DNA from 2 places in the Streptomyces sp. NPDC033131 genome. Region 1 is predicted to be linked to the other one. Evidence: riboswitches for the same ligand, from Rfam matches in the RefSeq annotation. Region 1 holds a riboswitch; the other holds the start of a gene.
The links. A riboswitch is a leader RNA that binds a small molecule or an ion and turns the genes downstream of it on or off. The one in region 1 is predicted to bind cyclic di-AMP.
Positions count from the first base shown of each region.

Region 1 (5,719 bases):
TCCAGAAGTCCCTCGCCGCCGGTGAACGGGGTCTGCTGGAGACCGGGGTGGAGGAACTGCTCCGCTACGACGGCCCCGTCGAGCTCGCCACGTGGCGGTTCGCGACCCAGCCGCTCAAGGTCGGTGGGCAGGACATCACGGCCGGCGACCCCGTTCTCGTCGTACTCGCCGCCGCGGACCGGGATCCGGAGCGGTTCGCCGATCCGGACACCCTCGACCTGTCCCGCCGTGACAACCAGCACCTCGGATACGGCCACGGCATCCACTACTGCCTGGGCGCGCCCCTCGCCCGCCTGGAGGGCCAGACCGCCCTCGCGACGCTCCTGACGCGTCTTCCGGACTTGCAACTCGAGGTGGAACCGGCTGATTTGCGGTGGCGGGGCGGTCTCATCATGCGCGGGCTGAGGACGTTGCCCGTCACGTTCACGCCGCGTGCCTGACTCCTCTCACCTGCGTAAAGGTGACGCGCCCTCAACTCTGTGACTTTCACGTGATCTACGCGGCATTAACTTGTGACAAGTGTTCGACTGCCTATACGTTCACGGATCAATGCGGCACCGAGCCTCACCCGCCGCGTTGATCACCGTTGTCTCGTGAAAGGTTTCCGCATGCTCTCCGGGAACGGCCGTCATCGTCGCCCCCGCCAGGCTCCGGCCATTCTCGTGGCGGCCGGAGTGACGGGCTCCGCCATCGCGATCCCGCTTCTCGGCGCCACCGGTGCGAGCGCGGCGACCGGCACCACGTGGGACCAGGTGGCGAACTGCGAGACGGGTGGGTCCTGGAGCGAGAACGACGGCGACGGGTACTTCGGCGGGCTCCACATCGCCCAGGAGGACTGGGAGCGGTACGGCGGTCTCGACTTCGCCTCGCGTGCCGACCAGGCCAGCCGCAACCAGCAGATAGCGGTCGCCGAGAAGATTCTCGCGGACAAGGGCGTCGGCTACTGGTCCACCTGCGGACTGCTCAACGGGCTCAGCAAGGACTCCGCGGCGGCCGACGTCGACACGGGCGTGGCGGACGGCGCGACGTCGGACAGTAGCGAATCACCCGACTCGCCCGGCTTGTCGGACTCGTCCGAATCTTCGGCGGACTCGTCGGCGGGCGCGCCCTCGGACGTGTCGGCGTCGCCCACCCCGTCCAGCTCCGGCGCCCGGTCGGACGGTTCCGGCAAGACCGGCAAAACAGACAGATCCGACTCGTCGTCCGATGCGGGCTCGGGTCCCGGCGACGCGCAGAACTCACAGGGTTCCGACAGCTCCTCCACGGGCGAGACGAAGCTGGACGACTCGGACAAGTCCTGGCAGGAGGGCGGCTCTTCGGCCCTCGTGGACACCGGCTCCCTCAGTGCCGGCCGGCACCGCGGCGGCAGTGCCGACGAGGCCGCCGCCGACAGCGGCGCCGACGAGGCCGGCAGCGGCACCTCGACGGGCCGTCACGCCGTTCGCGCCGACTCGTACACCGTCCGCGTCGGAGACACCCTCGCGTCCATCGCCGACTCCCTTGGTCTCCAGGGCGGGTGGCGTGAGCTCTACGCCGAGAACAAGCAGGCGATCGGCGTCGACCCGAGCGTCATCGTGCCCGGTCAGACCCTCTCTCTCGGTGTCGAATCGGGCGAAAACTAACGGGAGTTCACGTCACACTTCGCGCTGAATGTCCGTTTTGGCGAAAGTGTGGGATGACTCTCAGAAGCCTTGATCGTCTTTGAAATTCCGCGGATCGCGTGTCTACCGTCGTGACCGCTCGCCAACACGAGCCCCGGCTGCCGCAACGCCGAATCCTGCCAGCGGCCGTACGGGAACAGTCGTCGCGTCAAGCGCCGTAGGCAGGAGCGGGGGACCCAAGGTAAGTGCCGGGACCAGCAGTTGAGCTGGGTCCGGCTTGGGGTGAAGCCGTGCCGCGCACGAACAGTGCGCAGCACGGCCGGGCAACTCAACCGGCCCGAACCCGACAGCTCACCTCGCAGGCGTCGGTGAGGGGATCCACCATGCTGTTTTCCAGCAAGGGCAAGCACCGCCGCCCGTCCAAGGCCACTCGTGCCATCGCCATCGCCGGTGTCACCGGCGCCGCCGTCGCCGCCCCGCTGATGGCGGCCGGCAGCGCCTCCGCCGCCACGGCCTCCGAGTGGGACACCGTCGCCCAGTGCGAGTCCGGCGGCAACTGGTCCATCAACACCGGCAACGGCTACTACGGCGGTCTGCAGTTCTCCGCCTCCACCTGGGCCGCGTACGGCGGCACGCAGTACGCCGCGCAGGCCAACCAGGCCTCCAAGTCCCAGCAGATCGCCGTCGCCGAGAAGGTCCTCGCCTCCCAGGGCAAGGGCGCCTGGCCGCACTGCGGCGTGAACCTGTCGAGCTCCGCCTACAACGGCAGCACCGACACCACGTCGAACAGCTCCAGCGGCTCGAGCAGCGACTCCTCGGAGACCTCGACCCGTTCCTCGGAGCAGCAGGCGTCCCGTTCCGCGGACCGTCCGGCCGCGAAGAAGACCGTCACCACCCCGACCGGCAAGAAGGTCAAGAAGGGTGACGGCGAGTACAAGGTCGCCAAGGGCGACACCCTCAGCTCGATCGCCGAGGAGAACGACGTCAAGGGCGGCTGGGCGAAGCTGTTCGAGCTGAACAAGGACATCGTCGAGGACGCCAACCTCATCTACCCGGGCCAGCAGCTGCACCTGAAGTGACACGCGGCTCGTAGTCGAACCACAGGGCCCTCCCAGGCGTGGCCTCCACAGTGGAGGCACGTGAGGGCCACCCCCGTCCCCACGGGCTCCCCGCTCCGGTGCGTCTTCCCCCGTACGCACCGGGGCGGGGCTCTTTCATGCGGGGTTCAGGCGGGGTCCGTGCGGGTCCATGGGTGCCGGTGCGGATCTCATGCGGGGTTTCATGCGGGGTTTCGTGCGGGTTTCCGCACACGTTGCACCGGACTCTTTGTTCCGTTCGGAAACAATTTACTCTCGGTTCTGTCCATCGGGTGGTCGACGGGCTGGCCGATCGCCCGGAGCCGGTTAGGCTCGTCTCGCAGTGCCCACCGCGGTCCTGCCAGCCCGCGTCACATTGAAGAAGGAGATGCTCGTGCCGTCCATCGACGTCGTCGTAGCCCGGGAAATCCTGGACTCCCGAGGCAACCCCACGGTCGAGGTCGAGGTCGGCCTCGACGACGGCAGCACGGGTCGTGCCGCCGTTCCGTCCGGCGCCTCCACGGGTGCCTTCGAGGCCATCGAGCTCCGCGACGGTGACCCGAACCGCTACCACGGCAAGGGTGTCGAGAAGGCCGTCCTCGCCGTCATCGAGCAGATCGGCCCGGAGCTCGTCGGCTACGACGCCACCGAGCAGCGCCTGATCGACCAGGCGATGTTCGACCTGGACGCCACCGACAACAAGGGCTCGCTCGGCGCCAACGCCATCCTCGGCGTCTCCCTCGCCGTCGCCCACGCCGCCTCCGAGGCCAGCGACCTCCCCCTCTTCCGCTACCTGGGCGGTCCGAACGCGCACCTGCTGCCCGTTCCGATGATGAACATCCTGAACGGCGGCTCGCACGCCGACTCCAACGTGGACATCCAGGAGTTCATGATCGCCCCGATCGGCGCGGAGTCCTTCTCCGAGTCGCTGCGCTGGGGCACCGAGGTCTACCACACCCTCAAGAAGGTGCTGAAGGCCAAGGGCCTGTCCACCGGCCTCGGCGACGAGGGCGGCTTCGCCCCGAACCTCGGCTCCAACCGCGAGGCCCTCGACCTCATCCTCGAGGCCGTCAAGGAAGCCGGTTACACCCCCGGCGAGCAGATCGCCCTGGCCCTGGACGTCGCCGCCTCCGAGTTCTACAAGGACGGCGTCTACTCCTTCGAGGGCAAGGACCGTTCCGCCGCCGAGATGACGGAGTACTACGAGGAGCTCGTCGCGGCCTACCCGCTCGTCTCCATCGAGGACCCGCTGTTCGAGGACGACTGGGCCGGCTGGAAGGTCCTCACGGACAAGCTCGGCGACAAGGTGCAGATCGTCGGCGACGACCTGTTCGTCACCAACCCGGAGCGCCTGGCCCGCGGCATCGACGAGGGCGCCGCCAACGCCCTGCTCGTCAAGGTCAACCAGATCGGTTCGCTGACCGAGACCCTGGACGCCGTCGAGCTGGCCCAGCGCAGCGGCTTCAAGTGCATGATGTCCCACCGCTCCGGCGAGACCGAGGACGTCACCATCGCCGACCTCGCCGTCGCCACCAACTGCGGTCAGATCAAGACCGGCGCCCCGGCCCGCTCCGAGCGTGTCGCCAAGTACAACCAGCTGCTGCGCATCGAGGAGATCCTCGACGACGCCGCGGTGTACGCCGGCCGCAGCGCGTTCCCGCGGTTTCGTACCGCCTGACCAGTGGCCACAGCGCTCCGCACCTGCTGAGCACGGCAAGGCCTGACCCAAGCGGGGTCAAGGCCCAGCCAGTCGTACGTACGTCCCCGTACCCGGTCCCGTACCGTGTCCGGGGACGTACGTACGTGTGAGACGGGAGGCGGGGGACATGGCCGTGAAGGACCGGGACCGTTTCTCCACCGCGACCAGGATCAAGCTGCTCGGTGAGCAGACCGCGGCCCGTGTCTACCGCTCCCAGACCAAACGGCAGGCCCGCCGCTCCCGGCTCACCGGCCGGGCCGCGCTGCTCGCCATGGTGCTGTGCACGCTGATCGTGGCGCTCGCCTATCCCATAAGGCAGTACGTCTCCCAGCGCGCCGAGATCGCCGACGTGCGGCGCCAGCAGGAGCAGGCGCGGCAGCGGGTCGAGCAGCTGCGCGACCTCAAGGCGCGCTGGCAGGACGACGCGTACGCGGAGCAGCAGATCCGGCAGCGGCTGCACTACGTCATGCCGGGCGAGACTGGTTACATCGTCATCGACCCGAACGCGGCCCGGCAGTCGCGCGCCGACCTCGGCGCGGCCGACCGCCCCTGGTACGCGAACGTCTGGGACGGCGTCGACAAGTCCGACGCCTCCGACCAGTGAACCGACCGATGGAAAGACAGGCATGCAAACGCCCCCGCCGACCACCCCGCGCACCGAGCCCACCGACGCGGACGTCGAGGCCTTCAAACAGCAGCTCGGGCGTCCGCCGCGCGGTCTGCGCGCGATCGCGCACCGCTGTCCGTGCGGCCAGCCGGACGTGGTCGAGACGGCCCCCCGTCTCCCCGACGGCACCCCCTTCCCGACGCTGTACTACCTGACGTGCCCGAAGGCGAACTCCGCCATCGGCACCCTGGAGGCGAACGGCGTGATGAAGGAGATGACCGAGCGGCTGGAGACCGACAAGGAACTCGCCGCCGCCTACCGTGCCGCGCACGAGGACTACGTCCGGCGCCGTGACGAGATCGAGGAGCTGAAGGGCTTCCCGAGCGCGGGCGGCATGCCGGACCGCGTGAAGTGCCTGCACGTCCTGGTCGCCCACTCCCTGGCAGCCGGCCCCGGGGTCAACCCGCTGGGCGACGAGGCGCTGGAGATGCTGCCGGAGTGGTGGCGCAAGGGGACGTGCGTGACGTCCATCCAGGGCGGCCAGGGCGGCCAGGACGCTCGTGACGTTCAGGACGCTCAGGTTCAGGAGGAGGCCAAGTGACCCGGGTCGCCGCCGTCGACTGCGGCACGAACTCCATCCGGCTCCTCGTCGCCGACGCCACTGAGTCCGATGACGCCTCCGGCGCGGGCGCGACCGGCACCCTGGTCGACCTGGACCGCCGTATGACGATCGTCC
Region 1 covers NZ_JBVIPA010000030.1:105,160-110,878, reverse strand. Annotated here, with positions in the region: gene ACZ5XS_RS31645 (cytochrome P450 family protein) at 1-440, shown strand, start outside; gene ACZ5XS_RS31640 (LysM peptidoglycan-binding domain-containing protein) at 609-1,622, shown strand; cyclic di-AMP (ydaO/yuaA leader) riboswitch at 1,805-1,981, shown strand; gene ACZ5XS_RS31635 (transglycosylase family protein) at 1,985-2,680, shown strand; gene eno (phosphopyruvate hydratase) at 3,072-4,355, shown strand; gene ACZ5XS_RS31625 (FtsB family cell division protein) at 4,504-4,980, shown strand; gene ACZ5XS_RS31620 (DUF501 domain-containing protein) at 5,003-5,584, shown strand; gene ACZ5XS_RS31615 (Ppx/GppA phosphatase family protein) at 5,581-5,719, shown strand, end outside.

Region 2 (5,719 bases), on a different contig from region 1:
CGGTCGGGCCCTTGGCGGACGGCACCGGCACCGCCAAGTCCGTCCGCCCCAGCCGCCCCCGCCGCCGTGGCCGCGGCCGCAGCGCTCCGTACTGGTTCCTGACGCCGACCCTGGTCCTGTTCGCCGCCTTCACCGTCGTCCCCATCGGGTACGCGATCTGGCTCAGCCTCCACAAGGTCCGGGTCAAGGGCATCGGGCTGGGCAAGGGCGCCCGCGAACAGGTCTGGAACGGCTTCGGCAACTACACCGAAGTGTTCCAGGACTCCGAGTTCGGCCACAGCGTGCTGCGCGCCTTCGGCTACGGCCTCATCGTCATCCCGACGATGCTCGGGCTGGCGCTGCTCTTCGCGCTGATGCTCGACACCCCGAAGGTGCGCAGCGCGCCCTTCGCACGGCTGATGATCTTCCTGCCGTACGCGGTGCCCGGCATCATCGCCGCCCTCATGTGGGGCTTCCTGTACCTCCCGGCCGTCAGCCCCTTCTACTACCTGCTGGACAAGTTCGGCCTGCCGCAGCCGGACCTGTTCGACGGCGGCAACCTGTACCTCTCCTTCGCGAACATCGCGGTCTGGGGCGGCACCGGCTTCAACATGATCGTCATCTACACCGCGCTCCGGGCGATCCCGCCGGACATCTACGAGGCCGCGCGCATCGACGGCGCGTCCGACCTCAAGATCGCACTCAGGATCAAGATCCCGATCGTCATGCCCTCCCTGGTGCTGACCTTCTTCTTCTCGGTGATCGCCACCCTCCAGGTCTTCACCGAGCCCATGGCGCTCAAGCCGCTGACCAACAGCCTCCCCTCCACCTGGAGTCCGCTGATGGCCATCTACGACAGCGCCTTCCTGAAGTCCGACATCTACGGTGCCTCCGCCACGGCGGTGGTCCTGGCCCTGGCCACCTACCTCATCTCCTTCACCCTGCTGCGCGTCTCCGACCGCTACACCCGGGAGGACCGGGCATGACCCCCCTCACCCTCACCGCCGGCAAGCCCCGCGGAGCGCGGCGCACGGCCTGGGTCCCCACCCTCGTGCTGATCCTCGGCGCGCTGTACTGCCTGGTCCCCATCGCCTGGGTGGTGATGGCGGCGACCAAGGACCGGTCGGAGCTGTTCTCCACCTTCACCTTCGCGCCCGGCACCGGCTTCTTCGACAACCTGAGCGAGCTGACCGCCTACCGGGACGGCATCTACTGGACGTGGATGGGCAACTCCGCCCTTTACGCGGGCTTCGGCGCCCTGCTGTCCGCCGCGGTCTCCGCCGGCGGCGGCTACGCGCTGGGCCGGTTCGCCTTCCGGGGGCGGGAGGTCATCTTCAAGCTGATCCTGGCCGGCGTCCTGGTGCCCAGCATCGTGCTGACCGTCCCGCAGTACCTGCTGCTGTCGAAGCTGGGCATGGCCGACTCGTACTGGTCGATGCTGCTGCCGTCCATCCTCTCCCCGTACGGCGTCTACCTGGTCCGCATCTACGCGGCCGCCGCGGTGCCCGCCGAACTCCTCGAGGCCGCCCGCATGGACGGCGCGAGCGAGTGGCGGATCTTCTCGCGGATCGCCGTACCGATGATGATGCCGGGCCTGATCACGGTGTTCCTCTTCCAGTTCGTCGCCATCTGGAACAACTTCCTGCTTCCGTACGTGATGCTGGCCGACGACACCAAGTTCCCGCTCACCCTCGGGCTCTACACCCTGCTCGCCCAGGGCGCCTCGCAGCCCGCCCTCTACACCCTGGTCATCACCGGATGCCTGCTGGCGATCATCCCGCTGATCGCGCTCTTCCTGGTGATCCAGCGGTTCTGGTCCCTGGACCTGCTGAGCGGCTCGGTCAAGGCCTGAGGCATCCGCCGACCCCACCGTCACGAACGAGGAACATGACCACCAGCGCCAACGGACGCCGCCGACCGCCCACCATCCACGACGTGGCGCGGGAGGCCGGCGTGTCGCGGGGCACCGTCTCCCGCTTCCTGAACGGCGGCCACTACGTCTCCCCGGCCGCCCGCCGGGCGGTCGAGTCCGCCATCAGGAAGACCGGGTACGTGGTCAACCGGCATGCGCGCAGCCTCAGTACGGGACGTTCGGACTCGGTGGCCTACCTCCTGACCGAGCCGCAGGAGAAGTTCTTCGAGGACCCCAACTTCAACGTGCTGCTGCGCGGTTGCACCGAGCACCTCGCCCGGCACGACATCCCGCTGCTGCTGATGCTCGCCGCGACCGACGACGACCGCCGCCGTGTGACCCGCTACATCACCTCGGGCCACGTCGACGGCGTCCTGCTGGTCTCCAGTCACAGCGGGGACCCGGTGGCCGCCGAACTGCGCGCCGCCGGAATGCCGTTGGTGGCCTGCGGCAAGCCGATGGGTCTCGGCTCCCGGGTGAGCTACGTGGCGGCCGACGACCGCGACGGGGCCCGGGAGATGGTCCGTCACCTCCTCGGCAGCGGCCGCCGCCGCATCGGCATGATCACCGGCCCGCTGGACACCCCCGGCGGCACGGACCGGCTGGCGGGCTACCGCGAGGTGCTCGCCGAGGCGGGGCTGCCCTACGACCCGGCGCTGGTGACCGAGGGCGACTACCGCCGCACCGGTGGCGAGCAGGCGGCCCACCGGCTGCTCGCCCAGGCCCCCGACCTGGACGCGGTGTTCGTCGCCTCCGACCTCATGGCCCAGGGAGTCGTCAACGCACTGCAGCAGAGCGGCCGTTCGGTCCCCGATGACATCGCTGTCGGCGGCTTCGACGACTCTCCCGCGGCGACCGCCATCACCCCCGCCCTCACCACCGTCCGTCAGCCCTTCGAGCGCATCAGCGCCGAGATGGTCCGCATGCTGCTCGCGCAGATCGCGGGGGAGGACACGTCGGGAGTGATACTGCCCACGGAACTGGTGGTACGGGACTCCGCGTGAGCGCGCCAACTGCCGTAACCGGAGCAGGCGTCAACGCATGTGAAGGCTGTAGCCGTCCGGTTCGCGTCGAGTCGCCGGGGCGTTCCATCCGTATTCTCTGATCATGGCCGCACCCACCGCATATTCACTCATCGCCACCGACCTGGACGGAACGCTGCTCCGAGGCGACGACACCCTCTCCGACCGGTCGCTCGCCGCGCTCGCGCGGGTGGCGGCGGCCGGGGCCCGGCATCTGGTGGTGACCGGCCGCCCGGCGCCCAGAGTGCGGCCGCTCCTCGACGACCTGGGCAGCGAGGGGCTCGCGGTGTGCGGGCAGGGCGCGCAGGTGTACGACGCCGGCGCGGACCGTCTGCTGTGGTCGGTCACCCTGGACCGGGAGCTGGCCGAGACCGCGCTCGGCAAGATCGAGGCCGAGATCGGCCAGGTGTACGCGGCCGTCGACCAGGACGGCGTGGACGGGCTGACCCTCATCGAGCCGGGCTATCTGATGCCCCACCCGACCCTGCCCGCGGTACGGGTCGGGCGGCGCGACGACCTGTGGAGCGCGCCCATCAGCAAGGTGCTGCTGCGCCATCCCGATCTGTCCGACGACGAGTTGGCGGCCACGGCCCGCGGAGTGATCGGCTCCCTGGCGACGGTCACCATGTCGGGTCCCGGGACCGTCGAACTCCAGCCATGCGGCATCACCAAGGCGACGGGCCTCGCCCTGGCCGCCGACCATCTGGGCCTCGGGCCCGAACACACCATCGCCTTCGGGGACATGCCCAACGACATCCCCATGTTCGACTGGGCCGCGCACGGCGTCGCCATGGCCAATGCCCACCCCGAACTCCAGTCCGTGGCCGACGAGATCACGTCGTCCAACGAGGACGACGGCGTCGCCGTCGTCCTCGAGAGACTGTTTCCGCTCCGGTAGGGCTCAGTACGCCCCGAAGACGTTGTCGATCGAGCCGTACCGCGCGGCCGCGTAGTTGCAGGCCGCGGTGATGTTCGCGACCGGGTCGTACGGGTCCCACGACGTGCCGTCCACGTGGTAGGCCTGGAAGGTCGGGTCGATGGTCTGGAGCAGGCCCTTGGACGGGGTGCCCGCGGCGGCGTTGGAGTCCCAGTTGTTGATGGCCTGGGGGTTGCCGGACGACTCGCGCATGATGTTGCGGTGAATGCTGTCGTACGAGCCCGGAATTCCCTTCTGCGCCATGATGTCCATCGCTTCGCGGATCCAGCCGTCGAGGTTGTTCGCGTACGTCTTGACGGAAGCCTGGGTGGCCTGGGTGGCCTTGGCCGCGGACTGGGCGGGCTTCTTGGCGGGCGTGCTCGTCTTCTTGGCCGTTCTGACCGTCAGGTCGACACCGGTGTGGATCAGCCGGGGGTTGTCGCCGATGACCTCGCGGTTGTCCTTGTAGAGCTGCTGCCAGCCGCCGGGGGTGTCGTACGTGTCCGCGATGTCGTAGAGCGTGTCGCCCTTGACCGTGGTGTACGTGACGGACTTGACCTGCGCTGCGGCCTGCGCGGCGGCGGGGGCCTTGGCCGGCTGCGCGGCGCTCGCGGTGGTCGCGCTCAGGAGCGGGAGGGCGAGGGCGGCGATGCCTGTGCCGGCTGTGACGACGCCTCGGGTGAACGGGTTGGTGCGGGGGCGGCTGTGCTTGCCTCGTGCGGCCATGGCGCTGTTCCTCTCCGGCGCCTACGAGGTGAGCTGTCGGGTTCGGGCGGGAGCTGCCCGGCCGCGTCGCCGTGAGGCGGCGCGACTTCACCCCTAGCCGTACCGGCGTGAGCCCGGAACGGCGACTTACCTGGTTCCCCCGCTCCTGCCGTGCGGTGATGGTCGATGAGTGTCCTGTTGGGCGGCGGCAGGATTAGGCGTCCGCCCGACAGGCCCGGAACGTATGCGAGAGCACATGTCCGTAACAAGTGGCGGAATCACACATCGACCTGTTGACCTTGGTCTGAGGCATATGGGGCGCTTGATCCTTTGCGGTTGCCAAGACTCAACTGGCGCACCGCGCAAGGCGGAAAGCGGGCCGGTGGCGCCGGGGCCGAAAACGGGCGCGAGTGACCCAACTCACGCGCGTTCGCAAGGGTGTCAAATCGGGCAATGAGCCCAACTCGTAGTCAACCGGCCGTCCGTGGGATCCGCTTCTCCCAGGTCCGGTGGAAGACCACCTCGCCGCCGTCCGTGCACACGACCTCGTTTGAGGTGAAAAAGCCCGTTTCATCACATCCGAGCTCCGACCGGGTACGGACCGCCGTGTCCCAGGCGAGCTCCGGGCGGTGCAACCGGACCGACCAGTCCGAGCGGGCACGGGCCGACAGCGGGTCCGACTCGTTGATCGTGTACGTCTCCAGCGCTTCCTCGGTGCATTCCAGGCCATCGGGATACACGCGGGTGCCGCCGATGGGGGTCCCCCCGCTCGAGCGAAGTCGAGAGTGGGGGAGCGGGTCGACCTCCAGTCGCCACTCACCTTTGGCCACATCGCGGACGACCAGCCGCTCCGGTCGCGGTTCGTCCAGCGTGACCGGGGAATTGACGCCCAGCGGCGCGGAGTGCTCCGGTTCCTCGAAGGTGATGCCGGTGCCCGAGGTGGTGCCGGAGCCGGATTCCCCGGTCCGCACCGGGAGTTCGAGGAAACTGCCCTCCGGGTCCAGTGTGAAGCCCGCCGCCGAGCCGGGCTGCGGCCAGATCCACGGCCAGTACGCGGAGGAGACCGAGAGGCGGATGCGGTGGCCGGCCGGGAAGGCGTGACCGATGCCGTTCAGCTCGAACTCCACGTCCTGAGTGACACCCGGCTCCCAGGGCACCACCTGGTCCCGCCCCTGCCGCGCCGAC
Region 2 covers NZ_JBVIPA010000054.1:17,994-23,712, forward strand. Annotated here, with positions in the region: gene ACZ5XS_RS40315 (carbohydrate ABC transporter permease) at 1-965, shown strand, start outside; gene ACZ5XS_RS40320 (carbohydrate ABC transporter permease) at 962-1,831, shown strand; gene ACZ5XS_RS40325 (LacI family DNA-binding transcriptional regulator) at 1,867-2,895, shown strand; gene ACZ5XS_RS40330 (HAD family hydrolase) at 2,999-3,811, shown strand; gene ACZ5XS_RS40335 (LysM peptidoglycan-binding domain-containing protein) at 3,815-4,555, opposite strand; cyclic di-AMP (ydaO/yuaA leader) riboswitch at 4,561-4,723, opposite strand; gene ACZ5XS_RS40340 (CocE/NonD family hydrolase) at 5,005-5,719, opposite strand, start outside.
Region 2: another riboswitch for cyclic di-AMP. It lies ahead of ACZ5XS_RS40335 (LysM peptidoglycan-binding domain-containing protein); the one in region 1 lies ahead of ACZ5XS_RS31635 (transglycosylase family protein).